2 regions of the Ensifer sp. Root1252 genome follow, and region 2 is predicted to be linked to the other one. Evidence: predicted binding sites of a transcription regulator. Region 2 holds the regulator's gene; the other holds the start of a gene.
What was found. Region 2 encodes LexA, which represses DNA repair genes until DNA is damaged. Its sites were predicted from a motif close to TGTTCNNNNTGTGTTCNG; they were not measured.

Region 1 (14,772 bases), on a different contig from region 2:
GAGAAATGCGCTTCCGCAATCGAGGTGCCGTTGTCGGCGACCATATTGCGCTGTCCTTCGCTCAGCGTTTCGCTGAGCTCGCAGACCTCGCAAACGGTAAGCGCGGAGATACGGCGGAAGGTAATTTCTGCATCAGACGGCAATGCATGTTCGCTCATAAGCGACTCCTGAAAATCAAATGGATGAAAACGAGGACCAAGCCAAAAAGGCCGGCCGCGGTTTTAGATCGTCCGCCAACGATTTGAGCCAACGCTCAAATTGGACATATGATCAAATCTGCGCTATGTCAATCGCATACAACCGGAGACTGAATATGGTGTACATGACCCGCCTCGCCCGGCGCGAGGCGATCATTGCGGCGGCCATCGCCGTCATGCTGAAGGACGGCTTCGACGGGATGACGACACGTCGGGTTGCAGCCGAAATGGGAGCGGCCAACGGCATCATCCACCATCACTTCAAAACGGCAAGCGACCTCAAGTGTGCGGCCTTCCTGCATTACGAGGCTGCGGCCCGTGCCGAGTTCGTGGAGATGCGCCCTGCACTCAGTGCGACGGCAGCGCTCAAGCTCTTCGTCAGTGACCACACGGACGATACACGGGAAAGCGGTATGCGGTTCTGGGCGGAGGCATGGCGGGCAGCCCAGGCCGACCCAGAATTGGCCGGCGCTTACGCCCGGGCCGTTTCCGGCTGGCATCGTCTGCTTTGCGGCATCATTGCGGACGGTGTCGCGGCGGATGAATTCCGTGCAGGCGTGCTCGCAGAAACGATCTCCTGGCGGATCCTCGGTCTCGGAATTGGCCTTTCCAGCATGGCAGTGCTGCCTATGCCGCTGCTATCGCCGACAACCGTGCGCCGCCTGATGATGCAGGCCGTCGCGGACGATCTCGGCATCTCGTTTCAGGAGATAACCGGGGCATCCTGACCTATACCAAACCTGCGCTGATATTGACCTATTGCGTGGGACCGTGTGCGGTCATCCGGCGAGGAGCGGACCTGAGAGCGATGCCTTGGCATCGGTCGAGGATTGCGACGCTGCCAGTGGGCGACAGACGGCCCGCCCGAAGGGCCGGGCACTTTTGCCCCTTGATGGCGTTGACAATCCTCACCGGACCACGCGGTCCGGCTGCGGTTATCTCCTTGCCGGAAACCAAAATCGCTCCGGCGCAATCGGTCAATATCAGCGCAGGTTGGTATTACGCCTTTGCCGCAAGTGCCTTGCGGATATCAGCCACGTGCTGTCGGTCGAACAGGTCGAACACCTCGTCCCCCGTCAGCCGTTGGACGTCCTGGATATGGGGATAGACATGCTCAGCCTCACCGAGCGCCAGATAGGAGCGGGCGATGGTCATCGACCCGAGCGGCTGGCGCAGTGAAAGCGTCCATTCGCGAACGAGTTTCGAAACAGCGATGCTCTCGCGGTGAAGCCTGACATCGTGGAGCGCGGCACCGTAACCGCCTTTGACCCAATAATAGAGGTCTTCCCCCTCGAAGTTCGCGTCCGCCAGTTGCGCCGCATTGCTCGAGCGATTCTGCGAACCGATGCTCCGCCCCCAGCGCGATGCCGGCGTTGGCATGTTTCAACACCACGTTTTCAAGTGGGATCATCTCGGTCGTCGCGCTATTCTGCGTCATGTCTCATGTTCCGCAATACGTTGGATCTGCAACCATCAGACCAGCCCGTCGACTGCCCTGCGCGGAGCAGATGAGATATCTTTCGACTGTATCAACAGGATCGGCCTGCGAATTTACGGTATCGTCGGAGAATAAAAGATGGGGCCAACGGGTCTTATCCGGGTGACGAAGGCGAATATTTCGTCCGAATGCCGCAGGAGCGTGCCATGCTGCAAAACAGCAAGTCTACATTCGGCTGGGTGACGATCATCCTCCATTGGCTGATCGCCATGTCGATCCTTGGCCTACTGGCACTCGGCTTTGTCATGCGCAGGCTATCCCTGGATCCAGCCCTGCAGTTCTCGCTCTACCAATGGCACAAATCCTTCGGCTTCACCGTGCTTGCCCTCGCCGCGCTACGCGCCGTCTGGCATGTGCTCGATAGGCAACCACAGGCGCCTTCAGGCCTTTCCGTGCTCGAACGACGCGCGGCCCGGACCACGCATGCAATCCTGATCGGCCTGACCATAGCCGTGCCCCTTGCCGGTTGGGCGGTTGCGTCGACCTCGACGCTGAACATTCCAAGCTTCTATTTCGACTGGTTCGTCATCTCGCATCTGCCGATGGCGAAATCGGAAGCAGCCGAGAGCTTCTGGACGTCGACCCACGCAATCCTCGCCTACGCGACGCTGGCTCTTGTCGCGCTCCACGCGATGGCCGCGCTCTACCATCACATGGTGCGCCGCGACGAAGTTCTGGTTCGCATGCTGCCGACGCGACTGCTGCGGCGCGGCGAGGTCGAAAAGACCAAGGGCAGTCAGGTCATTGCCAAGAGGAAGTGAACCATGATCAAGCAGCAATCGAAGGCAACGCCAACAGCATTGGCACTTGGCGTCGTGCTTGCCACGACGTTCGGACCAAGCGCCACAAGTGCCAGTGCGCCGCAACTCTCGGACGCTGCCGGCAGCTACGGCATCACCGGTGCGTCACGTGTGCATTTCTCCGTTGCGCAAGTCGGTGGCGGCGGCATCATCGGCGACTTCGGCAAGTTCTCCGGCAATTTCCGTATCGATGGCAATAACATCGCCCGTTCGTCGGTCGAGTTCACCCTCTACCCGGAAAGTGTCGAGACGGGAGAAAGCCGCGTCGAAGATTTCCTGAAGTCGAGTGCGGTCTTCGACAGCGCGACCTATCGCACCGTCACCTTCCGCTCGACCAGCGTCAAGCAGACCGGCCCGGACACGGCCGCCGTCGAAGGCACGTTGACGGCGCGCGGCAAAGCGCGGAAGGAACGGTTCTCCGTCAAGCTGATGGACTGGAACAGCCGGTCGATCTCCTTCATAATCCGCGGCAGCATCTTTCGCTCACCCTACGGCATGGACGTCGGCACGCCGATCTATTCCAATGTCGTCGAATTCGACATGAACATAAAAGGGCAGAAGCACTAAGCTCCTGCCCTTCGAGGTATTTTTGGGTTTCCGCTCAGCCGCCGATCTGGCTACCGAGGAAATCCTTGACGATATGCACGATGCCGCGGCCAAGAAGCTCATCCAGTGCCGCGATGAACTGGTCGACGTGCGCGCGCTCGCAGATCAGCGGCGGCTCGAGCCGGATGACATTGCGATTGTATTCGGTAAAGGCAACCAGCACGTCGTAGTCGCGCAGAAGCAACGCACCGATGAAGCCAGAGAGCGAGCCCTTCAGCTTGTCATCCAACACGGAAACGACCGGACGCAGAACCATCGGCAACGTCTGGCTGAAATCCTGGAACTCCAGGCCAACCATCAGTCCCTTGCCGCGTACGTCCTTGATGATCTTCGGATATTTTTCCTTCAGCGCCTGCAGGCGTTCAAGCAGATAGTCGCCGCTGTCAGCGGCGCGATCGATCAGATGATCGTCGTAGAGCACATTGATGCCCTCGATCGCGGTGACGCAGGCTTCGCCCATGCCACCGAAGGTCGCCATGGCGTGGATCATCGCCGTCTTCGATGTGCCATAAGCCTTCATGTAGACGTCGCGGCGGGCGATCATTGCGCCAACCGCCGCCTTGCCGGCACCGAGCGACTTGGCGAGCGCGGTGACGTCAGGAATGACGCCATAATGCTCGAAAGCATAGAAGCGACCCGAACGGCCATAACCGCACTGCACTTCATCAGCGACCCACAGGACGCCATAGCGATCGCAGAGCGCACGCAGCTGCTGCCAGTACTCGGCCGGCGCCTGGATGATGCCACCGCCGCCCTGGATCGTCTCGAGCACGATCACGCCGATTTCGGGATCGGACTTGAAGGCGTTCTCGACGGCTTGGATATCGGCGAAGGGAACGCGGACCGTGTTGTCGGCAACCCTAAACTCGGCGCGGTAAAGCTGGCCGTCGGTAATGGCAAGCACGCCCTTGGTTTTCCCATGGAAGGAATTTTCCGCGTAGACGACCTTCGGACGCTTCGGGCCGGCGGCGCGCTCGGCGAGCTTGACGGCTGCCTCCATCGCCTCGGAACCGGAGGAACCGAGGAAGACCATGTCGAGATCAGCAGGCGAGCAGGCGGCAATGTTCTTGGCGAGCGCCGATGCATATTGCGACATGAAGGCGATCGCAATTTCGTGGCGCTTCTCGTCCTGGAACTTCTGGCGTGCTTCGAGAATACGCGGATGGTTGTGGCCGAAGGCCAGCGAACCGAAGCCGCCGAAGAAGTCGAGAATCTTCCGACCGTTCTGATCGGTGTAGTACATGCCCTCGGCGCTTTCGATCTTCACCTTGTGAAAGCCGAGCAGCTTCATGAAGTGAAGCTGACCAGGGTTGAGATGGTCCTTGAAGGCGGTCGTGATGTCCCCGATCGACATGGCTTTCGCCTGCTCGACCGTGATCAGATTTGGCCTTGCGACCCCGCCTTCGATCGACGGCGCCGAGACGCCTGTGCGGTTCGGTCTATCCAGCATTGTCATTCCCCTCACTCGGCCGGTACGGCTGCGGCGTTTTGCATGGCAGCGCCGGATTTCTTGGCCCGATACTCGTCATAGGCGGCAATCAGCATGTCGCCATCGTTGAACTCCGGCCGCCAGCCGAGCTGATGCTTCAGCTTGCCCGTTTCACGGACGCAAAGTTCGTCGGCAATCAGGTACTGCTCCGGATCCATGATCGGCTTGTTGATCAGATCGAACAGCGCCAGTGTCTGCTTCACTGCGAAGCCAGGCGTCGGCAGCAGGAAGGACTTTGAATCGGCGTGCTTGATCAGGTTGCCGAGAAGCTCACGCACCGAAGGAGGACTATCCGAGCCGAGGTTGTAGGCCTCGTTGGGCACGCCACCCTTCCAGGCGAGCCGCGCCGCTTCGGCGCAGTCGAACACCGAGATGAACTGGTACGGTACCCTGCCCGAACCGATCATCGGCACCGGCAGGTTCATGTCGATCAGCTTGAACAGTTTTTCGAGGATACCGAGGCGGCCGGGTCCGATGATCAGGCGTGGGCGGAAGATCGAGATGTTCATGCCCTGCTTGCGCCATTGAGCGGCAAGTTGCTCCGTTGCCCACTTCGATTTTCCGTATTCGCCGAGCGGCTTTGCCGGATGGTCCTCGGTCTGCGGCGACTGCACCGTGTGGCCGTAGATCATGTCCGTGGTGAACTGAACGAGACGCGACGCATTGGCTGCGCCCATGGCCTTCATGATGTTCTCGGCACCGTAGTAGTTGACCGGCCAGAAGAAATCCCAGCGCTTCGAACGGATCTGCAACGGTGACAGCATCTTGGCCGCCATGTTGTAGACCATGTCGTCAGGGCCGATACCGACCTTCAGCACATCGCTCATCTGCGTCACATCGCAATGGACGAAGCGGGCACGGTTGTAGTGCGGCAGATCGGACTTGACGATATCGGCGACCACGACCTCCTCGCCATCCTGAACGAGGCGCTGCGCCAGATGCCGGCCGACGAAACCGTCGCCACCAAAGATAATATGCTTCATGACTTGCTCCCGAAATCTGCTGTTCTTGCACCAGCCGTATCGATCGACTTTTCGTCGCCATGGGATGACATGCCCGACTGGGCGATCAGAACCGTTCCAACGCAGATGAGCGCGATGCCGGCGATGCGCCAGGCATTGAGGTCCTCGCGGAAGACGAAGTAGGCGAAGATCGCAACCGCCACATAGGCCAGGCTCAGGAACGGATAGGCGAAGGAAAGCTCTACCTTCGACAGCACATAGAGATGCGATGCCATCGAGATGACAAAGGTCGCGAGACCCGCGAAGACCCATGGATTGAAAACGATCTGGAACAGGCGAACAATCGCCGTCTCTGCCGTCATCGAGATCGGCCCGAGTGACATCATGCCCTGTTTCAGCATCAACTGTGCCGCCGCATTGGTCAGCACAGTGAAGAGAATGAATGGAATATATTTCATAGTTTTACCCCCAGTCCCGGGGAAGTACCTACACGCGAGAGACGCATATTCAGTGAAGTTCGCGTGTTTAATTTAATAAAATTGTCGGCATTCTCACTTTGGCAAAGCCAGCGCCGTGCGGCGCCAGAAGTTCGACGTCAGCGCTGGATCGCGCAAAGCCTCAAGCTCCCTCCAGGAAGTGAAAGATTTTTCAAAGACTTGCGGGCTCATACGCGCATCCTTGTAAGGATTGATCGCGCCCCCGGCTTCGACAACGATTGCATCCAGCCTGTCCAGCAGCTTAACCGTCCGTTCACCTTGATTGGCGAAGTCGAGCGTCAAAGTAAAACCAGGCCGCGGAAACGATAGGAGCCCGCGGGAGGCGACGTCCCCGAAGCGCTTCAAGACGGTCAGGAACGATGCGTGTCCGGCACGGCGCGCGGTCTCCATCAGCGTCGCGGTGATCTCCCGCGCATTCTCGGCGGGATAGACGCTCTGGTGCTGATACAGACCTTTGGGGCCGTACAGCCTGTTCCACGCGCCGATGGCGTCGAGCGGATAGAAATAGGAAGTCCACGGCACCGTCGACACGGCCTCGCCCGGTTTCTGCTTGCGGAAATAGTATTCGTTGAAGGCCTTGAGCGTCGCTGAATTGAGCAGGTTGAACGGTGGCGAAAACGGCACCGAGAGCTTCATGCCTTTCGGCATATCGGGAAGCTCGCAAGAGCCATCGGCATGGTCGCCGGCCAGCAGAACCCCACGGCCCATACGCCGTCCCGTTGCAAGCTGGTCGATCCAGGCGACTGAGTATTCGTGTTCTTCGTCGACGCGATCGACGAGACCAAAGTATTCGTCGAGATTATCGAAGCGGATCGCGTGCTGCTGCACATGCGGCGACGGCACCTTGGTGAGGCGAAGACTGACGGTCAGGATCAAGCCGGTGAGCCCCATTCCGCCGATCGTGGCGGAAAACAGCTCCTGGTTCTCCGCCGGAGTGCAGGCCAGGTGCTCGCCATTGGAACGCAGGAGCGTAAAGCCAGTCACATGATTGCCGAAGGTACCGCGGGCATGGTGGTTCTTGCCGTGGACATCGTTGGCAAGCGCGCCGCCAACGGTGACAAAAGCCGTACCTGGTGTCACGGGAAGAAAGAAGCGGTGCGGAATGGCGCGGGCCAAAACGTCGCCAAGGGTAACGCCGGCTTCGCAGGTCATCATCCCTGTGCCCGGATCGAAGGCGATTATGCGCGCGTGTCGACGGTTGTCGATCAGCATGCCGCGATCGTTATGGCAGCTGTCGCCGTAGCTGCGGCCGTTGCCGAACGGCAGGAAGGCATCGGGCTCGATATTGCCGATGCGATCTTCGTAGTCGTCGGGTGAAATGCCCTGTCGTGGCCGACGGTCGAGCCGGCCCCAACTTTCGTAGTCTTGTGTGTTCATTGCGGCCCGACGGCTCCGAAAAGAATAAGTAACGCCCCGATCAGCATGGTCAGCTGGCTGCGCCAATCGCGCATGATGAAGACCACCGGATCCTCGTGCAGCATGCCACGGCGCGCCAGCATCCAGATCCGAAGGAGCATATAAAGCACCAGCGGGCAAAGCGGCCACAATGCCCACGGCGTCGTGTACATTTCCTGCAGTTCCTTGCTGTGCACGTAAAGCGCAAGCACCAGAGCGGAAGTGAAGGCTGAGGCCACGCCTGCCTGCCCGACCATCTCGAAATCGACCGCGAGATAGCCGCGCCCGGGAACGGCACCGCCGTCCTTGTTGTCGAATTCATGCAGTTCGACGTAGCGCTTCACCAGAGCCAGGCTGAGGAAAAAGAAGATCGCGAACGACACCAGCCAGAAGGAAAGTTCCGTTCCGGTCGCCGCCGCACCGGCAACGATACGGGTCGTGTAGAGGCCGGCAAGCGTGAACACGTCGACGAGAAGCTTGCGCTTGAGCACAAAGGTGTAGGCCGTCGTAGCACAGGCATAAAACGCCAGCACGCCAGCAAACTTCCACGGAAGGAGAAAGGTCAGCGAAACCGAGGCCAGGGTCAGGCAGACGACCAGCACCAATGCCGTCGGCACCGACATCTGGCCGCTGGCAAGCGGCCGGTTGCGCTTCTTCGCGTGGCGCCGGTCGTTCGCCAGATCGGAGAGGTCGTTGATGACGTAGACGGCGGAGGCCAGGAAGCTGAACGCAAAGAATGCGATGGCAACACTCACCAGCGCATCCAGATGCAGCACCTCATGATTGAGGATCATCGGCACGCCGATCAGCACGTTCTTCGCCCACTGATGGACGCGGATCGACTTCAGCGGCGCAAGCATGCTCACTTTGCCGGTGTCGAGTTTCTCGGCATCGTGACTACGACGCCATTTCTCAGCCGCCGCATCGGGTGCCACGACGATTGCCCGGCGCGACGCCTCGAAGACCGCGATGTCGTCGCGGCTGTTGCCCATATAGTCGAAGCCACCTTCGCCGAACCGTTCCACCAACGCATCACGCTTTCGGCTGCTGGTCAGATTGAGTGCCTCCGACGAATGCATGATCGAAGAAAAGAGCCCGATATGCGCTTCGACCTCTCGCGCGACGGAAGGTGCAGCACCGGTAACCAGCACGATGTCGCGTCCTTGGGCCTTTTCGGCGGCCAATCGAGCAAGGACGGCCTGGCGATACGGCCAGTCCGCCGCCATTCGTCCGGAGCGCAAGGCAACCTCATGTTTCAGACGCGCCTTGCCCTGCGATAGCCACATGAGCATCGGGAAGAGCATCAGCGGATTGCGCAAAACGATGATCGCAGCACCTTCCCACAGTGTGTCGGCAGCCAGTAAGGTGCCATCCAAGTCGACACACAACGGAATTTGCCGTGTTTCGATATGCGCATTCATGAAATCTACCCCAGCAATATCTGCCGGGGATAATCGCGCCGATCACTTTCAAAGGTGGAAATAAGCAGCGCGCCTACACCCGGAAATTGCCGTTCTGGTTAACAAATGCCGAGCCGCGAGCGATGTCCGTCAGCGGCTGCCGATCCAGTTCAAGGCGTCGCGCCAATCGGTCATACGGACCGGCGTTCCATGCGATCCGGTCTCAAAGAGCACGAAGCGGGCCGGATAGCCCTGCCCTTTCAACGCGCTGTACAGCGCCTTCTGGCTCGCTGCCGGATAGACACTATCTCGGCTGCCATGGCTGAAGAACATCGGCAATTTCGCCTTGTAGGCGGCGCTCTTGGTAAAATCAGGATCGGCAGCGCCGCCCATGATCATCATGCCGCCAAGCGCTGCCACAGCGCCCGCGTCACGAGACACACCCCAGCAAATGAAACTGCCCATGGAGGCACAGGCCAGCACGACAGGTCTCCCGCCGGAGCGCTCGGCGGCAAGTTTGACCAGGCCTGCAACGTCCGCGGCCCCGGCCGCATCGAAGGACCGCACGCTCGGCGCGTAATAAACGCCCCCATTGGCGACAGCGAGGTTCTTCAGGCGATTGAAGTTGCCGCCGAAGGAGAAATCATTGGCGCCGAGGCGCCGGTCTCCCCCGCGTCCATGGATGAAAATCACGGTGAATGCTGCGCCGCGCTCCCGACCGACGCGCGTCACGTCGAGCGAGCGCCCGCCAACATCGAGCGTCTCGTTGACCTGCTCGCCTTTGACACCCAACGAGACGAAGGCGCGTTTGACGCGCCGCTCCGGAATTTCGTCGCGTTCATTGATATCGCGCAGTTCCTGATAGTCGACGACGCGGTAGTCACCGCCCTCGCTCTCCTCCAGCACCTTGCCGTATGAAAACAGATCGTCCTTGTAGGGCTTAAGCACCTGCGCCTCGGCGCAAACGATCGAGCTTGCAAAAAGGCCGACGGACAGAAAAATGGCGGCAAGCCGGCGAAAGCAAAAATCAGCTGTGGACACGGACAACGAAGGGCTCCCTGGTTCGCGGCAAAGCCTTGCCATCGGCCCGACAGCAAAGCAACAGTTGGTAACAAACGCCGACGCAGAGGCTTTATTTTGCAGGCATCCGGCGCGGCCATTCTCCTTTTGTTCGCACAATCGGCAAGAGTCTGGCAGAATTCGGGTGATTCGAATGACTGGGGATGGCGACAAGACCGAGGTCTTGCTATGGCCTTCAGCACCTCCGCACGACAGGAATGATCTAGACGCCCCATGGACGACAACAGCGACCTCTTCTCCGCAATACCCGAACAACCGAAGCCCGTCGTGGCAGACGCCGCGCCTGTTGCGCGAACGGCGCCGGCTCCGCGTGAAGAACCGCGCCCTGCTCCCAAAGGCAGCGACAGCGGCGACTATGATGCTTCGGCGATCGAGGTGCTGGAGGGGCTGGAGCCTGTCCGTCGGCGTCCGGGCATGTATATCGGCGGCACCGATGAAAAGGCGTTGCACCATCTCTTCGCCGAAGTCATCGACAACTCGATGGACGAAGCGGTGGCGGGGCACGCCAACTTCATCGAAGTCCATCTCGACGCCGACGGCTATCTGTCGGTAACCGACAACGGCCGCGGCATTCCGGTCGAAAACCATCCCAAATTCCCGGGCAAATCGACGCTCGAAGTCGTCATGACGGTTCTGCATGCCGGCGGCAAGTTCGACGGCAAGGCCTATGAAACTTCCGGCGGTCTGCACGGCGTCGGCGTCTCCGTCGTCAACGCGCTGTCGGACGATCTCGAAGTCGAGGTTGCCAGAAATCGCAAGCTCTATCGCCAGCGCTTTTCGCGCGGCGTGCCGCAGGGTGGCCTGGAGGAGCTAGGTGACGTCCACAACCGACGCGGAACGCGGGTTCGGTTTCATCCCGATCCGCAGATTTTCGGACCGCATGCCCGCTTCGAGCCGGCGCGCCTGTTCCGCATGGCACGCTCGAAGGCCTATCTCTTCGGCGGCGTCGAAATCCGCTGGTCGTGTGATCCGTCGCTGCTGCCGGAAGGCTCCGAGATACCGGACCGGGCGGTGTTCCACTTCCCCGGCGGCCTGAAGGACTATCTTGCCGCAACGCTCGGAAAGGAGTTCACGGTTACCCGCGAGATCTTTGCCGGCAAGTCCGAGAAGTCGAACGGCCACGGATCGCTCGAATGGGCCGTCACCTGGTATGGTGGCGACCAGCAAGTCCATTCCTATTGCAACACCATTCCGACGCCTGAAGGCGGGACGCACGAGGCAGGTTTCCGCATCGCGCTCACAAAGGGTCTGAAGAATTACGCCGAGCTGACGCAGAACAAGCGCGCCGCCATTATCACCACCGATGACGTGATGATTTCAGCCGCTGGCATGCTCTCGGTCTTCATTCGCGAGCCGGAATTCGTCGGCCAGACGAAGGACAAGCTGGCAACCGTCGAAGCACAGCGCATCGTCGAAAACGCCCTGCGCGATCCTTTCGATCATTATCTTGCCGACAACCCGGCCGAGGCGGCAAAACTGCTTGAATGGGTGATCGAGCGCGCCGACGAGCGCGTCCGCCGCCGCAAGGAAAAGGAAGTCAACCGCAAGACCGCGGTGCGCAAGCTGCGCCTGCCCGGCAAGCTTGCCGACTGCTCGCAGAACACAGCCGAAGGTGCGGAACTTTTCATCGTCGAAGGGGATTCGGCTGGCGGCTCGGCCAAGCAGGCGCGTAACCGCGCGAACCAGGCCATCCTGCCGCTTCGCGGCAAGATCCTCAACGTCGCCAGCGCCGGTCGGGAAAAGCAGGGCGCCAACCAGCAGATCGGCGACCTGATCCAGGCGCTCGGCTGCGGTACTCGCAGCAAATACCGGGAAGAGGACCTGCGCTACGAACGCATCGTCGTCATGACCGACGCCGACGTCGACGGCGCGCACATCGCCTCGCTGCTGATCACCTTCTTCTACCAGGAGATGCCGGAGCTCATCCGCGGCGGCCACCTCTATCTCGCCGTACCCCCGCTCTACCGCCTGAGCCAGGGCTCGAAGACGCTCTATGCCCGCGACGACGCCCATCGCGAAGAGCTGATGCGCACCGAATTCAACGGCCGCGGCAAGGTCGAAGTCGGCCGGTTCAAAGGTCTCGGCGAGATGCTGCCGGCGCAGCTCAAGGAAACGACAATGGATCCGAAGTTCCGCACGCTGCTCAAGGTCCAAATCGACGACGTCGATTTCGAAGGCACGCGCGAAGCCGTCGACAGCCTGATGGGCACCAAGGCCGACGCACGCTTCCGGTTCATCCAAGAACGCGCCGTGTTCGCGGATAATCTCGATATCTGATCGACCGAGACGTCGCGGTGCCTATGTGTTTACAAGCAGATAGGCACCGTGGGTGAAGCCGATAATGGCACGCCCGAAACGACGGGCGTTGCCCATTTGCGAGGCGCCTTCAAAGACGCCGCTCCGACTATCGATCGAGATCTGCAGGTGTGCGCAGCGCCTTCTCCATGAACAGGCTCAGCGGATCCGGCTGGTAGTTGCCGAAAGGCGGGCGCTCGACATATCCGGCGCTCCTGTAGAGCCCGATTGCTTCCGGCTGGTGAATACCGGTTTCAAGCCGGATGATATCAAGACCGCAGTTCTCGCCGTGCCGCTCGACTGTCTGCAACAAACGCTTTCCGACCTTCAGTCCCCGCGCCAGCGGGTCGACGAACATGCGGTTGATCTCCGCCGAACCATCGCCGGCTTCGACCAGCGCGCAGCAACCGACGACAACTCCATCAAAACGCGCGACGAAGAAGGATACGCTTGGCTTCTCCAGCGTCGGCACATCGACAAGGTGGTTGCTTTCCGCAGGATAGAGCAATGCGGCATAGGCGTCCGACATTTCCAGAAGGCGCAGGATTTCCGGCTGGCGTGGTAACTCTTCGGCGATCGTGACGTCAGGCAATTTTTATCCTCGGCAATGGCTTGGTTCGTTTGCGGTTCTGAAGCGAAACTAACGGCCTTTAGGTCGGCACCCAATACGTCAAATTGCGCAAGGACCAGACCTGCCCATCAATCCGAATGACGCGGCGAAACAAATTGTTTCTGCGCGTTCAGGCCATTGCCCTAATTCCGGAAGAATCACACAGGCAGAAGTCGTGCAACCGGCGCCCAGATGGATACAGCCAGACCATGAAAGCCACCCTGATCGTTATGACCATCCTTGGCTGTGACCACGACGTCAGCCAGTGCCAATATATCTCGACGGTCGACGGGACATGGCCCTCGATCGCCCAATGCGATACGGATTCGCAGAAACAGTTGCCGCGCTTTTCCAATGCCAACTATCCCGTGGTCGTCGCCGTCTGCGAGAGTTCCGGCCCCGGCTTCGCCACCAATGATCCGCAGCCGGAGGTCGTCGCTCCGCTTCCGCAGCCCGAGACGCCGGCGCCGCAGGCAGCAGAGGTGCAACCGACCCTGCCAAAGCGCGCCCTTGCGTTTCTCTCCGGCGCCGTTCCCGACCGTGAGAAGCTGAAGACCCTGGTCAGCAAGCCGGTTCACTACATCGAGGACGGTTATTCCTGGGTGGCGCGGCGGTTCACCGACTGACGCAATCAGGCGGGGTCATTCATCAGGCTTTCGGCGCTCGTGGTTTGGCGGCCAGCACGGCTGGCTGACCTTTCGGCGAATTGACGTCAGGCGGCCTGGCGCGCGGCCAATTGGGCATAGTCGCGGGCAGACTGCCGTTGCTCGGCAAAGGCCAGACGCTCGAGAATTTCCGCCATTGCATTGCAGGCCGGCGAAGGCGCCCTTTGACCGTGCAAGCTTGCGAGCAGCGCGGCACAGACGGAGGCGCGACAATCGTCCGTGCCGGTCGTGCCGTCCTTGCGCCAGAGCAGGACCGCCTCAGCGAACGCTTCGCTGACGTCACGCCCAAGGCCGGCGCTCTCGAACAGGGCGCGAATGGAATGGATGCGGCCGCTCGAGAGGATCGAGCGAACGCGCTTTTCCGTGACGCCAGAGAGATCGACGATGGCTGCCGAGAAAAACTCCGCCCGACCGGTGACAAGTGCATGCAACAGGAACGCCGGCGTCAGGCGACCGGTCCCGCGCAGATGAGCGACGAGGTCAGGCAATTCATCCACAGCCAAAGCGCCGGCCATGCCGACCGCTGCGACGTCGCAGGCCTCGCGCGTGATCCGCTCTACCCGCGTCTTTCCGATCGCCATCTGAACCAGACCGAAGGCGGCGAGAGCTGCCCCCACCTCTTCGACGAGCGCGTGCCGGGCATCGCTTGGCAAGTCGGCGCGGTCCAGCAGCAGATCGCGGATGGCAGCGGAATAGCCGAGACGCTCAGCGATCCGCTTCAACGACCGGCGCGGCAGCTGGGCACCGCCATTTTCAAGCAGGATCAGCATTTCTTCTTCGCCGCCGATTTCAGCGATAGCGGCTGAGACGGAACGTGACACGAATGCGCGGGCCGCAATCAGCGCCCGTGTCTCGACCGAGCCCCGGGCTGCAAGATCGACAAGGTCCTCGTCGGTCAGAACAGGCGAGCGGGAAATGACGATGTAGGCGATTTCCGGCTGGTCTTCGGCAAGCCCGAGAATGATGGCACGAGGAATATCGGAGGATGGCGCGAGCACTTCGGCCAGAGCCGAACGTACCTTCGGAGAGGGATCGTCGAGCAGAAAGGTCATTGCCATTTCGGCAGCCTGACGATCAATACCGTTCATCTGCGCGTCGACATAGGCGCGACCGAGGGCCCGGGCAGCGCGGGCACGATCGCCCGTTCTCGCCGTCTCCACCCAGCGAAGAAATGCTTGTATGATCACCGACGCCCCACTAGACACCCAAAGCCACCTGATGTTGGAAGCCTAGCCGGCAAAGGTTTAAGATTGGTTCACCATGTCCGTTAACCGCTTC
Region 2 (14,772 bases):
ACGGCGGTGCTGCAAATTGCGGGACAGGTGCAGCCAACGCCGTTACCGTACCGGCGGTATCAAGGGACGATTTCGGCGGAATGACCAGCGTTCCCAACTGGTTGCGCATCGGCTCATTCGAGGCGACCATCACGCCGGTTGCGATCTGGCCCTCCGGCATGACGCCCGGACTGCGGTCGCCCTTCGTGACATAGGACGCCATGAGATAGGGCATGTCGTTGCCTTCAAGCGGTGCGCGGCCGACATATTGCACCCGAACCTTGGCACTGCCCTTCTGCTTGATATCGAGCAAATCGGCTGTCTTCGACGAAACGTCGATGATGCGGCCATATTCATAGGGACCGCGATCGTTCACACGAACGATGACGGAAGTGCCGTTTTCGGTGTTGGTGACACGCGCATAGCTCGGCAGCGGAAAGGTCGGATGCGCGGCGGACAGATGAAGCTTGTCGTAGACTTCGCCATTGGCCGTCAGGCGACCATGAAAGGCCGAGCCGTACCAGGACGCGACACCGGTCTTGTTGTAACCGAAATCTTCCTTCGGCTGGTACCACTTGCCCTTGACCTGATAGGCTTTGCCGACCTGAAAGCGGCCGCCGCCCTTCGGAATATTCTTGCCGGTAGCGACACGGGGGCTCGCCTTCACGCCATAAACGGACTCAGCAAAGTATTCTTTGCTTCTCGACTTGCTCTTCTTGATACTGGACGTCGATCCGCAAGCCGCAAGCGTTGCGCAAAGCACAGGGACCGCCGCAAGGCGCAGTCCCTTGATCAGATATGCCGCATTTTTACTGGATGTCATCTGTCCCACAACATCATTCGAATAAGCCGTACTCGAAACCTTCCACTCGTGCCCCCAGCGGAAATCTCGGCGTCCCGAAACGGAACAGTCGATTAATCATGACAGCAACAAGGCAAAATTGCGAACCGACGAATGGCTGACGGCTCGAAATCTCCAGTTATGGTTTACGAATGGTTACCCGGACAAAATGGGCAGCGGATGCGCCAAGAAAATCTTTCCGCCCACGCATGTTAAATCTTGCAAAGCAGCAAGGCTTCGCGCAATAACGCCCTGCCCGGAGGAGTGGCCGAGCGGTTTAAGGCACCGGTCTTGAAAACCGGCGTGCGTGAAAGCGCACCGTGGGTTCGAATCCCACCTCCTCCGCCATGGCTGTCTCATTTTTCGCCACCCATTATTGCGCTCGGTCGCCAAGTGAATGCTTTGGCGGCGAACACATACAAGTTTTGCGAGTATTCCCCGATCATAGCCGCAGCATTGACGGCGCTTGCAAGGCGGTGGCTCGACCCGCTTGCCATCCCAGATAATTTGAGGGAAAGTCTGATTCCGGCCCATCGAGCCCTGGGCGATCTCCCAGAACTAGAGAAAACCATGCCTCTTAAATATTTGACGACAGCCGCTTTTCTCGCGCTTCTTGCGCTTGCCGGATGCGCAAGCACCGGCGGCAGCAACACGACCTATGCGCAGTGGCAAGGTCCAACACCTGTACCCGATCCGTCTGCGGCGAGTCCCGGCGGTTTCCGGCTCAGCTACTAACTTGCGCTAGTATACGCGTGTCGGACGGAGCGCATCGCGCGCTCCCATCCCCGGCCGCGCGATTTCAGTCGCATAGAGCTATTGGCCGCGAGATATTGTGATCGCGGGGCGATACAGGCGCCCATCGTTTGATCGGACGCCAGTCCCGGTGGAGCCCCTTCCGCTGCTTGATCCTATACTTCCAGGGAAATCGTCGTGAATCGCCGCATCACCGGTGGAAAGTATTGACTTCAATTATATTAGATATTCTTGATATTCAGTCCTCCAACAACCGAGGAACTGAACGATGCCCACCTACATCATTGAACGCGACGTCCCAGGGGCCGACAAGCTCAACCAGGACGACCTTTGCGCATTATCGGCAAAATCCAATGCTGTCGTCGCCGATCTTGGCGTACCATATACATGGATCACCAGTTATGTCGCCGGCGACAAGATTTACTGCGTCCACGAGGCATCAAGCGCCGACGTCATTCGCGAACATTCGGAACGCGCCGGATTTCCGGCGAACAAGATAACCGAAGTTGCTGCCGTCATAGGGCCTGCGACAGCATCCCAGGGGCGCAACGGTAAGTGACCGAAGCGACGTTATCATCGCAGTGCCCGGACACCGGGCACGAATGCGCGACGCAACGCCGGCAAAACAGTGATCCACCGGCACCGTCATTGACTTACGGCGGTATCAATGCAGGCTGGTTTGCCGGCATTCGGCGCCCATGCAGGGTTCCCCGGCACACCTTCCAAGGAGACGATCATGGCAAAAGGTCAAGTGCGAAGTAACCGCGAGGTTAGAAAGCCAAAGAAGGACAAGACTGTCAAAGCCGCCGTTGTGACGGAAGGCTCACAGGTGAAGCTGGCCGGCAGCAGTTTCTCCCTGGGCAAGAAAGACAAGAAGTAAGACGGTCGGCTTTAACCTCTCGAACTAACGACACGAGAGAGATATCCGTCAGTGGCCAGTCGAACTGGGGTGCGCAACGTCTCCGCGACATCCCGGCGCGACTGGTCGAGCACCCGCGGTCAGATGCCGGTTTCGTAGCGCGTTTGAACGTCGTATGTATTTGGCTGGAGATGCGAAGATCGCTACAGGCGGATGCCGCTGGCCACTCGCACTCCATTACGGCGTCCAACATCATCGGAAGCATTTGCGGCGGGTATTGTTGATCAGCTGCCAGCGCCACGCTTTGAGGCGGGCGCCGGAAAATCGAAAACGCCAACGCACCTCACGCCAATCTTTGTGCCTTCATTGCCACAGCTTGAGCACCAGTGCTCGCCTTTCGCAAAGAACTGTTGAACACGGCACAGTGCCCGGCATGCTTGCTGGACTTCGGAACGAAAGCACGGTTCACATCGTTAACCAAACCATCGCCGCCACCTCTGATCTAGTGGACGTTCACCGTGCTTGCAGCCTTGCTTATCGCCTCGATTATCGCATCGCCTAACATCGCCCTCAGCGCTGCCACGGTCGACGACCTGCAAGCCGACTTCGAAACGGCCGTGCCCTGCCAGCAGATAGACGGCCGGAACGTTTGGAAGGGAACGATCGCCTACTACATCCAGTCCTTCGTCTATCAAGGCGACACGCCGGTCGCGACCGAAGCGGCCGACGCTGTGCTGCCGGAGGACAACTCCGCGGAAACCGTCAAGGAATTCGAGGACGCCTGCTCCGCGACGCAGCCGGCCTGATTCAGGCCTCCTCTAGCAGATCGCCCATCGATATTTCTGCTGATCCCTTGATGGCAGGCTATTTCCACTGCGTCCCATCGGCCGCGGCGCAACCGTGCGGCGGGTGTCCGTTGCCAAATGTCAGCTTCAGCCGGTCACAACCCCATTGATTGAGCGGCCCGGGCATCGCCGCATTCAACGCGATACCAACTTCGTCAAACGGGCTCTGCTTGTTATCCACGTATTGATACCAGCGAAACCCAAGGATCGCGGTCGCGGCGACAACGATGGTCAGCAAGATTTGAATCAGCTTCGTCATTAAACCCTCATTCCATAAACGGAAGGAGGCATATCAGCCTCGCGCGGCGCGTGCAGCGACGAGTTGGTCAATCTGCGCTTGATTGAACCAACATTCACAGAATTTTAGGCACTTGCGGAACACATATGGAACAGATAGTGTCTGTTCTTGATTTGTTTCACGCCTCTGGAGCGACTTGCCATGCTGACCCGCAAGCAACAGGAATTGCTTCTTTTCATCCATGAACGAATGAAGGAGTCCGGTGTACCGCCGTCCTTCGACGAGATGAAGGATGCACTCGACCTGGCATCCAAGTCGGGCATTCACCGGCTGATCACAGCGCTCGAGGAACGCGGCTTCATACGCCGGCTTCCCAACCGCGCCCGAGCGCTCGAAGTCATCAAACTGCCGGAAGCCTATGCTGCGAGCGCGCAGCCCCGTCGCGGGTTTTCGCCGAGCGTCATCGAGGGTAGCCTTGGCAAACCGCCCGCCCCTGCCCCCGCGGCGAAAACGCTGCCGGTTGCCGACAACAGCTCCGTGTCGGTTCCAGTGATGGGCCGCATTGCCGCCGGCGTGCCGATCTCGGCGATACAGAACAACACCCACGACATTACCGTGCCGCTCGATATGATCGGCAGCGGCGAGCACTACGCCCTTGAAGTGAAGGGTGATTCGATGATCGAGGCCGGCATTTTCGATGGCGATACGGTGATCATCCGCAATGCCACCACGGCCAATCCCGGCGATATCATCGTGGCACTAGTCGATGACGAGGAAGCAACGTTGAAACGCTTCCGGCGCAAGGGCGCTTCAATTGCTCTAGAGGCCGCCAACCCGGCCTATGAGACGCGCATCTTCGGGCCTGACCGGGTCAAGATTCAGGGCAAGCTCGTCGGCTTGATCCGCCGCTACCACTAAGCCCGTCTCACGCCAGCGCAATTCGAGGAAAAGTGCGGAGCGGCTTTCCGCCAGGAAATGCGTAAAAACAAATAGATAGAGCGCCTAGTGACTCCGTTTAAACCGGAAACGCTCTAGCCGCCTTCATGCCGGCCAGCCGCTCTCTTACTTCAACGTCTCGCCACATAGGGTAGCGAGACGGAGATTTTCGGATCGAGTGTTTTTCACGCTCGACGGATTTTACTCGTGAATCGAGTACTCGCCCAACTCGCAGAGATCCTGCTTGTCTTCAGTCGTGTCGAGACCGGAACCTTCTTCGAATTCAAAGCGCATGTCGTATTTGCAGACATCACGTCCGTCGGCGATGGTAATTTCCATGCTTTCGCCCGGATTAAGCACCTGCCGCCCGAAGACGTCGTCTTCCCACTGATCAACACCGACCGGCGATGTGTAGAAGTTCGTCAAAACGGCATTCGTCTTGTTCTTAAGCTGAAAGACGAGATCCTCAGCGCTTGCGGTGGCCGTCGTTACGGCAAGAATGGCAAGAGCAGTCAGGGCGATCTTATATTTCATTTTATGTCTTTTCCTCCATTGTTGGCTTTGTTTGACACTACCTATACGGGTCGCGCTGTTGGGATATTCATTCCCAGTTCTGTCTAGAGACAATATTTTCAGCACTGACAATAGTGACCGAATCACCATTTCGGGGCGCGTCCTCGCAAGGCCATGTCGTTGGCGACTGCGGACGTTCGCAAACTGGCGGGCAAGCGCAGCCCGGTCGAATTGCGCTTTGAAAACAGTGGTTGGCTGCGAGGCGGGCAGCCTCGCTGCGCGTGTTGGACGCGCCGCATTGGCCCATGTTCCTTGCCCCCCGAAAACCGTACCTGCGTGCCGGCAGCATGTCCTTTGCGCAGGCACGCACAGCGTTTCACTTTCGACAATCGGGCTGCTATTGACGGAGAACCGCTTTAGCCAATCGCGCAGGCGCTGGGTGACTTGTTGCTTTCATCGTGCGAGGGGCTGAATCACGCGCTCGCCCGCCCTATCTACGTCACACTTTCGTTGACGCTCGCAACGAGCACGCGGCCGCTTACGCCACCGATGGCCGGTATTTCGACCGCCTTCGGATCTGCGTTCGCCTTGAACCTCGCGTGGGGCGTCGACCGCCAGCGGCATTCGCCGCTGCCAAACCTGTTGAGCGTGTGGCCGATGGCGCTCAATTCTCCTGAACGGAAACCCCGTCCTGGCCAATCTTGATCTCTACGCCGGTCGGTTTTGTTTCCTCGCGGTAGACATAGGCGCCGAGACCAATGACGGCGACGGCGAGCATGGCAATGATCAGATAGAGCCCATTACGGTTCATTCAGCAATTCCTCGCTTGGGTACGGTATGGGTAACTAGGTTCGTACCCAAGAAAGGCAACGGTGCGACGCGGACTGTTCGCTCCTCGCGCGGATGATGCAGGACGGATGCGAACGGCCGTAGGCTTTTTCTCCGCACGATCCGTTGGCCGAGCGCTCTTGCGACGCATCGGCTCGGGCCGCGGAACGTCCCCGACGTGGAGCACGAAAGCGTGCTGGCGCACGTATCGGGCACTTGGTCTGAATATGTGCCCGATGCGCGACGAGACGCCTCGTACCCCGCGCCTGAGCCCAATCGGCTGATGGCCCTACAACGAACGGCCTCAACGGGAGTGCGGTCCTCTGGATTGAGACTGCCCCCGAATGCGCTTGAGCACAAGCAACCCACCTCATAAGAAAGCTCATCAAATGCGCTTCAAAATCAGATGGATGATTGGATGAATCTCGATGTTCAGAACCTTGACGGAGCCTGCCACTGCGGAACGGTTCGCTTCAATGTGAAACTGAAGAGCGGCCTCCGCACCGCCCGCCGTTGCACTTGCTCCTATTGCCAGTTGAAGGGCGCGGTTGCCGTCTCTGCCGCCAAGGACGGGGTCACGGTTCTCTCCGGCGGCGAGGCACTCACCAAATATCAGTTCAACACGAAGGCTGCAGAGCATTACTTCTGCTCGAAGTGCGGCATCTACACATTCCACAAGCCGCGCGCGAACCCGGATTTCTACGGCGTCAACGCCGCGTGCCTTGAAGGCATAAGCCCATTCGATTTCGAGGAGCTACCGGTGAACGACGGCATCAACCACCCGATGGACACGAAGGGATCGACCGGCCCAAGGCTCGCAGGAACGCTCAAGTTTATCCCGGCGGAGTGACGACAGGCGCGGCTGGCAGGACGCCGGCCGCAGCCGTTCAAACTGCTGCACCCTGAATGAGGGGGGCGTTCGTTGCGCCGCCAAGACGTCGAAGATCTACTCGCGGAACGCGAACGGGCGCGCTTGACGAGGCAGAGTGTTGCCAGAAGCAATGGGGATGGAATCGGCAATCTGCTGCTTGGATCGAACGTCGAAGAGGGAGATAACGGGAACCAATTGCCACACCAAGAGGAATGTGTGGCAGCAGATGAAATCCTGCAGTCCAAATAGCGAAACTAATTCAACTACTTAGGAGTGGCTTTGGAGGCCTCGCCCGGAATTGAACCGGGGTACAAGGATTTGCAGTCCTCTGCGTCACCACTCCGCCACGAGGCCTCATCGACTGAGATTATCAAGTCGTGGCGAGCGTTTAGAATGAATATAGAAAGAGCGCAAGAGGGGATTTCTGAAAAACGTCCTCAGGCATTTCTGAAATTCCATCTTTCTCCAACTCTTCCACAGGCTTACCGATCCGGCCCCATAACGGATCGCCGCGAACCCCTTCGACGACAGGCGGCGGGCGCTATACGGCAGCGTCCGACACGAGGCAATTGGATGGATTTACCATTTCGACAGACGGCCCGAATCTTCCGTCCAACCCTTCTTCCGACGTCGCGGGGCGCTGCTACCTTGTACACCGTTTCACGGTAAAGCTACCTTGCACCAAGATTCTTCAGGGAATTGGACGTTGAATCCAGAGTTGATCATCTACCCAAGCTCATACTGACGGTAGTTTTCTGTGGAATGTGCATTGCGGTCGCAATCTGGCGTCTATTCCAGCTCGCGGTGACCGGCCGATTGGACATGTCGCCAATTTTCCCGAACCTTAAGGCAGATTTCCGAGCCAATCCCATCAAGCTGCTTCTAGCAAGCTCTCTTGTTGTGTTCTTTCTGGCACTATCGGCTCTGGGGTTGATAATCGGTATTGATATCGCGCTCGGTGGATAACTTAGACGGCTACACGCTTCCGGCCCTCATCATTCTCTCTGATGACGCCGAGCACCGTCTAACACCAGGGCTTGGGCTGTCCCTTCCAGGGCCGAACCAAGCCCTCCGATACGAGCACGGCGCCGAGAGAGCGGCCGTCGCGCATCACCACGCGCAGCTTTTCGCTGTTCTTGTCGTCGCTCCTGCCGATGGCCTCGATCAGCCTGAACTCGCCGGCGTTCAGCAACTCGCGCAATCGCTGCTTGGCGTAGAAGCCGCGGGCACGTTCGCTATCGCAACTCGCCTGCTTGATTCGCGGTGCATCGACGTCGGCGACACGGATCTCCTCGCCCTGGTAGCGGAATGTTCCGCCGTCGACGACGCAATTGTCGTTGCGGGTACCGCAGAAATAGAACTGATTCGCCTGGGGCTCGACGGCCGTGGGCTGCGCGATCGGGCGCTCGACGGGTGTCGGTGCGGCCAACCCGACATTGACTGCGGGTATCGGTCCGTCGACAGGCTTCGTCTTGTGCGTAGCCGAGGGCATGGCGACACGGGCCTGCGCCTTCGGCCGATCGTCCGACCTGGATGTGGATGTCGACTTGGGCGCCGATGCGAACACATCCGAAACGCCCGGCAGATCCCGCAACTGTCCACGGTGGTCGTACGCAACAACGCCGCCGACTGTCAGCACCGCGGCGAGATACCAGGGCAGCATTCCGCCCTTTTTCTTTGTCCGGCTGCCGCGGCGACGCCCGCGGCTTGTCGTGGTCTTAGCCATTCCGCCCCATCCTTAATCCGGGCGGCATTATGCTGCCGATCCGTTGCCGAATGGTTTTCAACGACAGCCCGAATGCGGGAGTTTGCGCACAAGTCGGTCGGGAGGACGCGGCGGTCCATGACTTTTATTCGATTGGAGCCGCCGCCACATCGTCGCCGACGAAGGAGCCGAATAGGCTCGGCTTCCGTGTAGCGTGAGCTTGTGGCGCCCTGTCGAAGCGAGGATCGCCCTCGCGAAAGAATCATCGTTCCTTCGAAGACCCCGTCCCGTTGCGTCGGCGCGCCCACCAGACTGCGAACCTTCGGCGGCGGCGGCGTACTGAAGGAATATCGTGCGAGAGGATGAGTAAGCCCAAGGGCACCATCCAGAATCCGAGCACGGGCAGAAAGCCGAGAAAGCCGCCGAATATCAGCAGCCCGCCAACCAGCATGCGCAGCAGTGGTGATTCCGGCAGCCTCAGGCGCCATTTGCCAAGCACGATCTGCCGTGTGTGCGGGTCTATGCCGAAATGCGTCTGTTTTCTGTTTTTATGCATCATTCCCTATCCGGCTGCCTTTCCCACAATTGGGGGCTTCTCCACAGGCTCGCAACAAAACTTCTCACTTTTTTTAAAAAAACAGCTTGGCAAATCGGAAAAGCATTTGTATTAGCAGCCTCACTTCTGCAGGACACGCCGCGCAGATGATCCCTGGTAGCTCAGCGGTAGAGCATTCGACTGTTAATCGACAGGTCGCCGGTTCGAATCCGGCCCGGGGAGCCAGTTTTTAAAGAGCCATTCGCGGTAACGCCCGAATGGCTCTTTTTCATTTTGCGGCTATGGTGCCGGCGACGCCTTCCTCCTTCCTCGCCCCCGGGAATGTCATGAGCGCAAATCCCACAACGCCGATTCTGGTCTGGTTTCGTCGAGATTTGCGCCTTCAAGACAATCAGGCACTTGCCACCGCGGCGCAGACGGGTGGACCGGTGATTCCGATCTACATCAATGAACCGGAGGAAAGCGGCAATGGGCCGCTTGGTGGCGCGCAGCGTTGGTGGCTGCACCATTCGCTCCAGGCATTGCGGGCATCGCTGCGGGCACACGGCTCCGACTTTATCCTGCGGACCGGTGCGCCGTTGGATGTGATCGCCGAGATAGCGCGGGAATCGGGCGCGACGACCGTGTTCTGGAATCGCCGCTACGACCCGAGCGGAATAGGAACCGATGCGCCGTTGAAGAAAGCGCTCGTTGAACGCGGCTTCACCGTCAGCAGCTTTGCAGGGCAACTGTTGCATGAGCCGACACGGCTCCTCACGAAGGGTGGCGGCCCTTATCGCGTGTTCACGCCGTTCTGGCGTGCGCTTGAGGCCAGCGGCGAGCCGGCGGCGCCGATTGAGACGCCGGAAATGATCAGAGCGCCTGTGAGGTGGCCGGCATCCGAGGAGCTTGAACGGTGGAAGCTCTTGCCGACGCGGCCGGACTGGGCATCGACGTTCGCCGAAATCTGGACGCCGGGCGAGCAGGCCGCTGCCGAACGCCTGCACAAATTCGTTGAACATGCCCTTGCCGGCTACAAGGCTGAGCGGGACGTCCCTGCAGCGCAAGGTACGTCCATGCTCTCTGCGCATCTTGCCTTCGGCGAAATCTCTCCGGCGCAGATCTGGCAGGTCACGCGTGGCCTGACGGAAACGCCGGTGGACGATGTCGTCACTTTCCGCAAGGAACTCGCCTGGCGCGAGTTCTCCTACAATCTGCTGTTTCACAATCCGGATCTCGGCCGTCAAAACCTCGATCGTCGTTTTGATGGCTTTCGCTGGCTGGACAATGACGAACAGTTCCACCGCTGGACAAGGGGCCTGACCGGCTATCCGATTGTCGACGCCGGCATGCGGCAGCTCTGGCGCCACGGCTACATGCACAATCGCGTCAGGATGATCGTCGCCTCCTTCCTGATCAAGGACCTGCTGATCGACTGGCGACGCGGAGAGGCGTGGTTCCGCGACACGCTGGTCGATGCAGATCCGGCCTCGAACGCAGCAAGCTGGCAATGGGTGGCGGGGTCCGGCGCCGATGCCTCGCCTTTCTTCCGCATTTTCAACCCGGTGCTCCAGGGCGAGAAATTCGATCCGGAGGGGCTTTATGTGAAGCGTTTCGTTCCGGAGCTCGCTGATCTCGAGGCGCGTTATATCCATCGACCATTCTCGGCCCCCTCGGCAGTACTGGCTGCCGCCGGCATCGAGCTTGGAGTCTCCTACCCCACCCCCATCGTCGACCACGCCTTCGCGCGCGACCGCGCGTTGGCCGCGTTTCAGGAAATCAGAACCTAAAAAATCGCTACAACCGCGCCGCCACCGGTACAAATCCATGGTTGGCCTCTCGCAGGATTATCGCTAGGCTCACGTTACGGATGCAACGATTGCCGGAGGGTGGTTTATGCATGATACAGAAGCCTGCTTTGCCGAATTCGACAACGCCGAGCACCTTTCGACTGAAAATCTCTCGCAGGTGCTGAAGGACTTTCCGCTCAAGGCCCAGATGGTCCTGCGCGGCCTCGTTCACCTTGAGGCCGGCGCGCTGGCGCTCGCTTTGCCCAACGGTCGGCGGCTGCTGGTCAAGGGAAAGGTGCCGGGGCCATGCGCCGCCGTGACACTTCACAACTGGAATCTTCCGCACCGCGCAATCACCGGTGGCACCATCGGCGCCGCGGAAAGTTATATAGACGGCGATTGGGACAGCCCCGATGTCGGCGCCTTTCTCGAGCTTTTCCTTGTCAACGCAGACATCGGCAACAGATTCCCTAACCGGGCGCGCGGGTTGATGCGGCTGGTGGAAAAATTCCTCCACTGGCGCAATGCCAACACCAGGACGGGCGCACAGCGCAATATCTCTGCCCACTACGACCTCGGCAACGCCTTCTACCGTGAATGGCTCGATCCGAGCATGACCTATTCGTCGGCACTTTACGCTAGCGGCGCCAACGATCTGCAGTCGGCCCAGACTGCCAAATACCGGGCACTGGCCGAGGCGACGAATCTACGGCCCGGTGACCATGTGCTTGAGATCGGCTGCGGCTGGGGCGGTTTTGCAGAATTTGCGGCGACCGAGATCGGCTGCAAGGTCACCGGCCTGACCATCAGTCGCGAACAACTCGCGTTTGCCCGGGAACGCATGCACAGGGCCGGCGTCGCCGACCGCGTCGAGCTGAAATTCCAGGACTATCGCGAGGAGAAGGGCCTCTATGACCGAATCGTCTCGATCGAAATGTTCGAGGCGGTCGGGGAAAAATTCTGGTCGACCTATTTCTCGCAGCTGAAGCGCTGCCTGAAACCCGGCGGCAAGGCCGGCCTGCAGATCATCACGATCAAGCCGGAAGCCTACGAGGAGTACCGCTCCAATCCGGACTTCATCCAAAAGTACGTTTTCCCCGGCGGCATGCTGCCGACGCGCGAGCATCTGGTCGATCTCGGGCGCAACGTCGGTCTGCGAATGATCAACGATTTCGGCTTCGGTGGCGACTACGCCCGAACGCTCGGCGAGTGGCGGCAGCGCTTCTGGTCGGTGTGGAGCCGGATCGAGCCGCTCGGTTTCGATCTGCGCTTCAAGCGCCTGTGGGAGTTCTATTTCTACTACTGCGAAGCCGGTTTCCGCGCCCGCAACATCGATGTCCGTCAGATCGTCTTCGAATGAGGCTCGCCGCCGCTACAGCGCCGCGCGTCTTATTAGACGCGCAAAGGTCGCTGTAGCACTTTGAATGGCTGCAAGTTTTTATCCTTAAATCGAATAGGATTTAAGGAAACATGCAGTAGGCTTTACCGATCGTCCGACAACGCCTATGAGGCAACCGATCCAGATCTTTTCTTGAAGGTTCCTCATGCGGCTTGCATGGTTTTTCCTGGCGCTCGCCATCGCGACTGAGGTGGCGGGCCTGACGGCGATGAAGGCCGCATCCGCCAATGGCTCCTATCTCGGCCACGTAGTGATGTATGTCTCCATTGCGCTTTCCTACGTCTTCCTGGCAAAGGCCGTGAAGACCATTTCCGTCGGCGTTGCCTATGCCATCTGGGAGGGGTCCGGGGTCGCGATCATTACGCTCGTTTCGGTGTTCGTGTTCGGCCATGTGCTGACCGGCCGGGAAATGCTGGGCCTGTCGATGGCGGTGGCCGGTATCCTGCTCGTCAATGCAGGCGAACACCGCGAAGAGGACGCTCCGGCCACGGAGGGAGCCATCGATGAGCGCACCTAGTCTCTATTTCGTCTTTGCCGTCATCGCCGGCATCCTCGACATCGCTGCCAATCTCGCTTCGACCAAATCGAATGGCTTCGCGCGCCGCGGCTGGGGCGCGCTTTCCATCGTTCTCGTGCTCGCCGCCTTTGCCTTCCTTGCCGAAGCGGTCAAGGGCATGGAACTTGCGATCGCCTACGCGGTTCTCGGCGCGACCGGGATTTTCGGCACGGCCATTTGCGGCCGCCTGCTCTTCGGCCAGAAGCTCAAGCCGATCGGCTGGGTCGGCCTCGCCCTGATCTTCGGCGCAGTACTGGTGCTTCACACGGCCTGATGTGGCCGCCCCTTGGCGCTCGTGCGGGTGTTCGTCGCTTTTGGCGGCGTCGCGCCTTGCCGGGTCAGCCGGTCAACGAGCGCGAAGTAGGCACCATATGGCAGCAGGCGTGACAACTTTGCGATAGTGATAGAGCGCTTCGGGAAGCTGACTTCGAAATGCTTCGACTTCAGGCCCTCGACGACGTGCTGAGCGGCCTCGTCTGCACTGACCATGCCGGACCTTGCAAATCCAAGCCGCGGCGAACCGGTCGTGTCGACAGGCCCCGGATTGATCAACTGCAGGCGAATGCCGATCCGGTCCAGATCGAGCTTCAAGCTCTCGGCCAGATTGATCAGGGCCGCCTTCGTGGCGCCATGGGCGGCGTTGCCCGGCAAACCGCCATAACCTGCAGCCCCCGACACGATGGCGATGTGGCCCTGCCCCCTTGCCTTCATGTGGGCCACTGCCGGCAGCAGACAATTGACGACACCGTTCACATTGACCGCAAAGCTCCGCTCAAAAGCGTCGCGATGCAGATCGTCGCCCCTCACCGGGATTGTCACCCCCGCATTGAACACGGCCAGAGACAGGTCGCCGTGATCATATTCGATCGATGCCAACACACGTTCCATATCCTGAGGGTCGGTGACATCGCCATCGAGAACGATGATGCGGCCGTCGGCGGCAGCTTCCTGTTGCAGGGCCACCAGTTTTTCGTGATTTCTGGAGGTGACGACCACCGAATAGCCGTCTCGCACCAGCCGCAATGCCAGCGCTCGGCCTATTCCCGAACTCGCTCCCGTTACCCATGCCAACCCATGCTCGGAATTCGTCTTGTGCATACTCATTGCCCATACCTCGGCACGCACCCGCCCGGTGCACGCTCAACTCAAGGGGCCGGCGAATGACACGCCCGGCCCAGACCAATCCCCCTCCAATATCCGGCGCGCACCCAGAGCGGCCTCGACCCTAAGCTTTCCCCTCGAAGACGTTTTTTGTTCGGGACAGGGCAGCGGTGAAACGCTATTTCTTGCCTGGGAAACAGGCTGAGCCGAAAACACGCCAATATTTCGGCGATCCGGTGTCGTTCTCAACGTTCGCCGGCCACTCGGCGTTTTTCTTCGGTAACGCGGCTCGCTTCAGCGGCCGTTCTCAAGCACGAGGTTCTGCAAATGGCCATTCTTCCGTCCGTTCTTGAAGCAATCGGCAACACGCCCCTGATCCGGCTGAAATCCGTATCCGAGGCAACCGGCTGCACGATCCTCGGCAAGGCGGAGTTTCTCAATCCGGGACAGTCGGTGAAGGATCGCGCCGCGCTCTGGATCATCCGGGAGGCGGAGAAGGCCGGGCAGTTGAAGCCGGGGGGCGTGATCGTCGAAGGGACTGCCGGCAATACCGGCATTGGCCTTGCCCTCGTCGGGCAGGCACTCGGCTATCGGACCGTCATCGTCATTCCGGAAACCCAGAGCCAGGAAAAGAAGGATGCGCTGCGTCTTCTTGGAGCAGAGCTCGTCGAAGTGCCGGCTGTGCCGTACAAGAACCCGAACAACTACGTGAAGATCTCCGGTCGCCTGGCCGCTGAACTCGCAAAGACCGAACCGAACGGCGCCATCTGGGCAAACCAGTTCGACAATGTCGCCAATCGTGACGCCCATGTCGCCACCACGGCGCCTGAAATCTGGCGCGATACGGACGGCAAGGTCGACGGCTTCATCTGCTCTGTCGGCTCCGGCGGTACGCTTGCGGGCGTTGCAGAGGGCCTGCGCGCCAAGAACCCTGCGATCAAGATCGGCCTTGCCGACCCTGATGGTGCGGCGCTCTACAATTACTACGCGCACGGGGAGTTGAAGGCGAGCGGAAGCTCCATC

Region 1: the regulator LexA is predicted to act here: its motif matches at 10,002-10,019, upstream of parE (DNA topoisomerase IV subunit B).

The regions. Positions count from the first base shown of each region.
Region 1 covers NZ_LMDT01000024.1:10,827-25,598, forward strand. The annotation lists gene ASD02_RS24525 (GNAT family N-acetyltransferase) at 1-158, opposite strand, end outside; gene ASD02_RS24530 (TetR family transcriptional regulator C-terminal domain-containing protein) at 314-925, shown strand; gene ASD02_RS24535 (hypothetical protein) at 1,197-1,577, opposite strand; gene ASD02_RS24540 (cytochrome b) at 1,842-2,456, shown strand; gene ASD02_RS24545 (YceI family protein) at 2,460-3,062, shown strand; gene ASD02_RS24550 (aspartate aminotransferase family protein) at 3,097-4,557, opposite strand; gene ASD02_RS24555 (NAD(P)-dependent oxidoreductase) at 4,563-5,573, opposite strand; gene ASD02_RS24560 (transporter) at 5,570-6,010, opposite strand; gene ASD02_RS24565 (FAD-binding oxidoreductase) at 6,104-7,426, opposite strand; gene ASD02_RS24570 (UbiA family prenyltransferase) at 7,423-8,865, opposite strand; gene ASD02_RS24575 (phospholipase) at 8,995-9,927, opposite strand; gene parE (DNA topoisomerase IV subunit B) at 10,138-12,201, shown strand; gene ASD02_RS24585 (GNAT family N-acetyltransferase) at 12,329-12,811, opposite strand; gene ASD02_RS24590 (hypothetical protein) at 13,039-13,455, shown strand; gene ASD02_RS24595 (DUF2336 domain-containing protein) at 13,542-14,681, opposite strand; gene ASD02_RS24600 (aldolase/citrate lyase family protein) at 14,755-14,772, shown strand, end outside.
Region 2 covers NZ_LMDT01000006.1:8,156-22,927, forward strand. The annotation lists gene ASD02_RS08070 (septal ring lytic transglycosylase RlpA family protein) at 1-802, opposite strand, end outside; tRNA gene ASD02_RS08075 (tRNA-Ser) at 1,079-1,168, shown strand; gene ASD02_RS08080 (DUF4242 domain-containing protein) at 1,842-2,132, shown strand; gene ASD02_RS39155 (hypothetical protein) at 2,310-2,453, shown strand; gene ASD02_RS08085 (hypothetical protein) at 2,951-3,238, shown strand; gene ASD02_RS08090 (hypothetical protein) at 3,297-3,536, opposite strand; gene lexA (transcriptional repressor LexA) at 3,717-4,433, shown strand; gene ASD02_RS08100 (hypothetical protein) at 4,653-4,985, opposite strand; gene ASD02_RS39160 (hypothetical protein) at 5,629-5,775, opposite strand; gene ASD02_RS08105 (GFA family protein) at 6,211-6,642, shown strand; tRNA gene ASD02_RS08110 (tRNA-Cys) at 6,944-7,017, opposite strand; gene ASD02_RS08120 (thermonuclease family protein) at 7,688-8,389, opposite strand; gene ASD02_RS08125 (hypothetical protein) at 8,631-8,924, opposite strand; tRNA gene ASD02_RS08130 (tRNA-Asn) at 9,075-9,149, shown strand; gene ASD02_RS08135 (deoxyribodipyrimidine photo-lyase) at 9,251-10,693, shown strand; gene ASD02_RS08140 (cyclopropane-fatty-acyl-phospholipid synthase family protein) at 10,800-12,053, shown strand; gene ASD02_RS08145 (SMR family transporter) at 12,238-12,609, shown strand; gene ASD02_RS08150 (SMR family transporter) at 12,596-12,922, shown strand; gene ASD02_RS08155 (SDR family NAD(P)-dependent oxidoreductase) at 12,910-13,752, opposite strand; gene ASD02_RS08160 (cysteine synthase A) at 14,077-14,772, shown strand, end outside.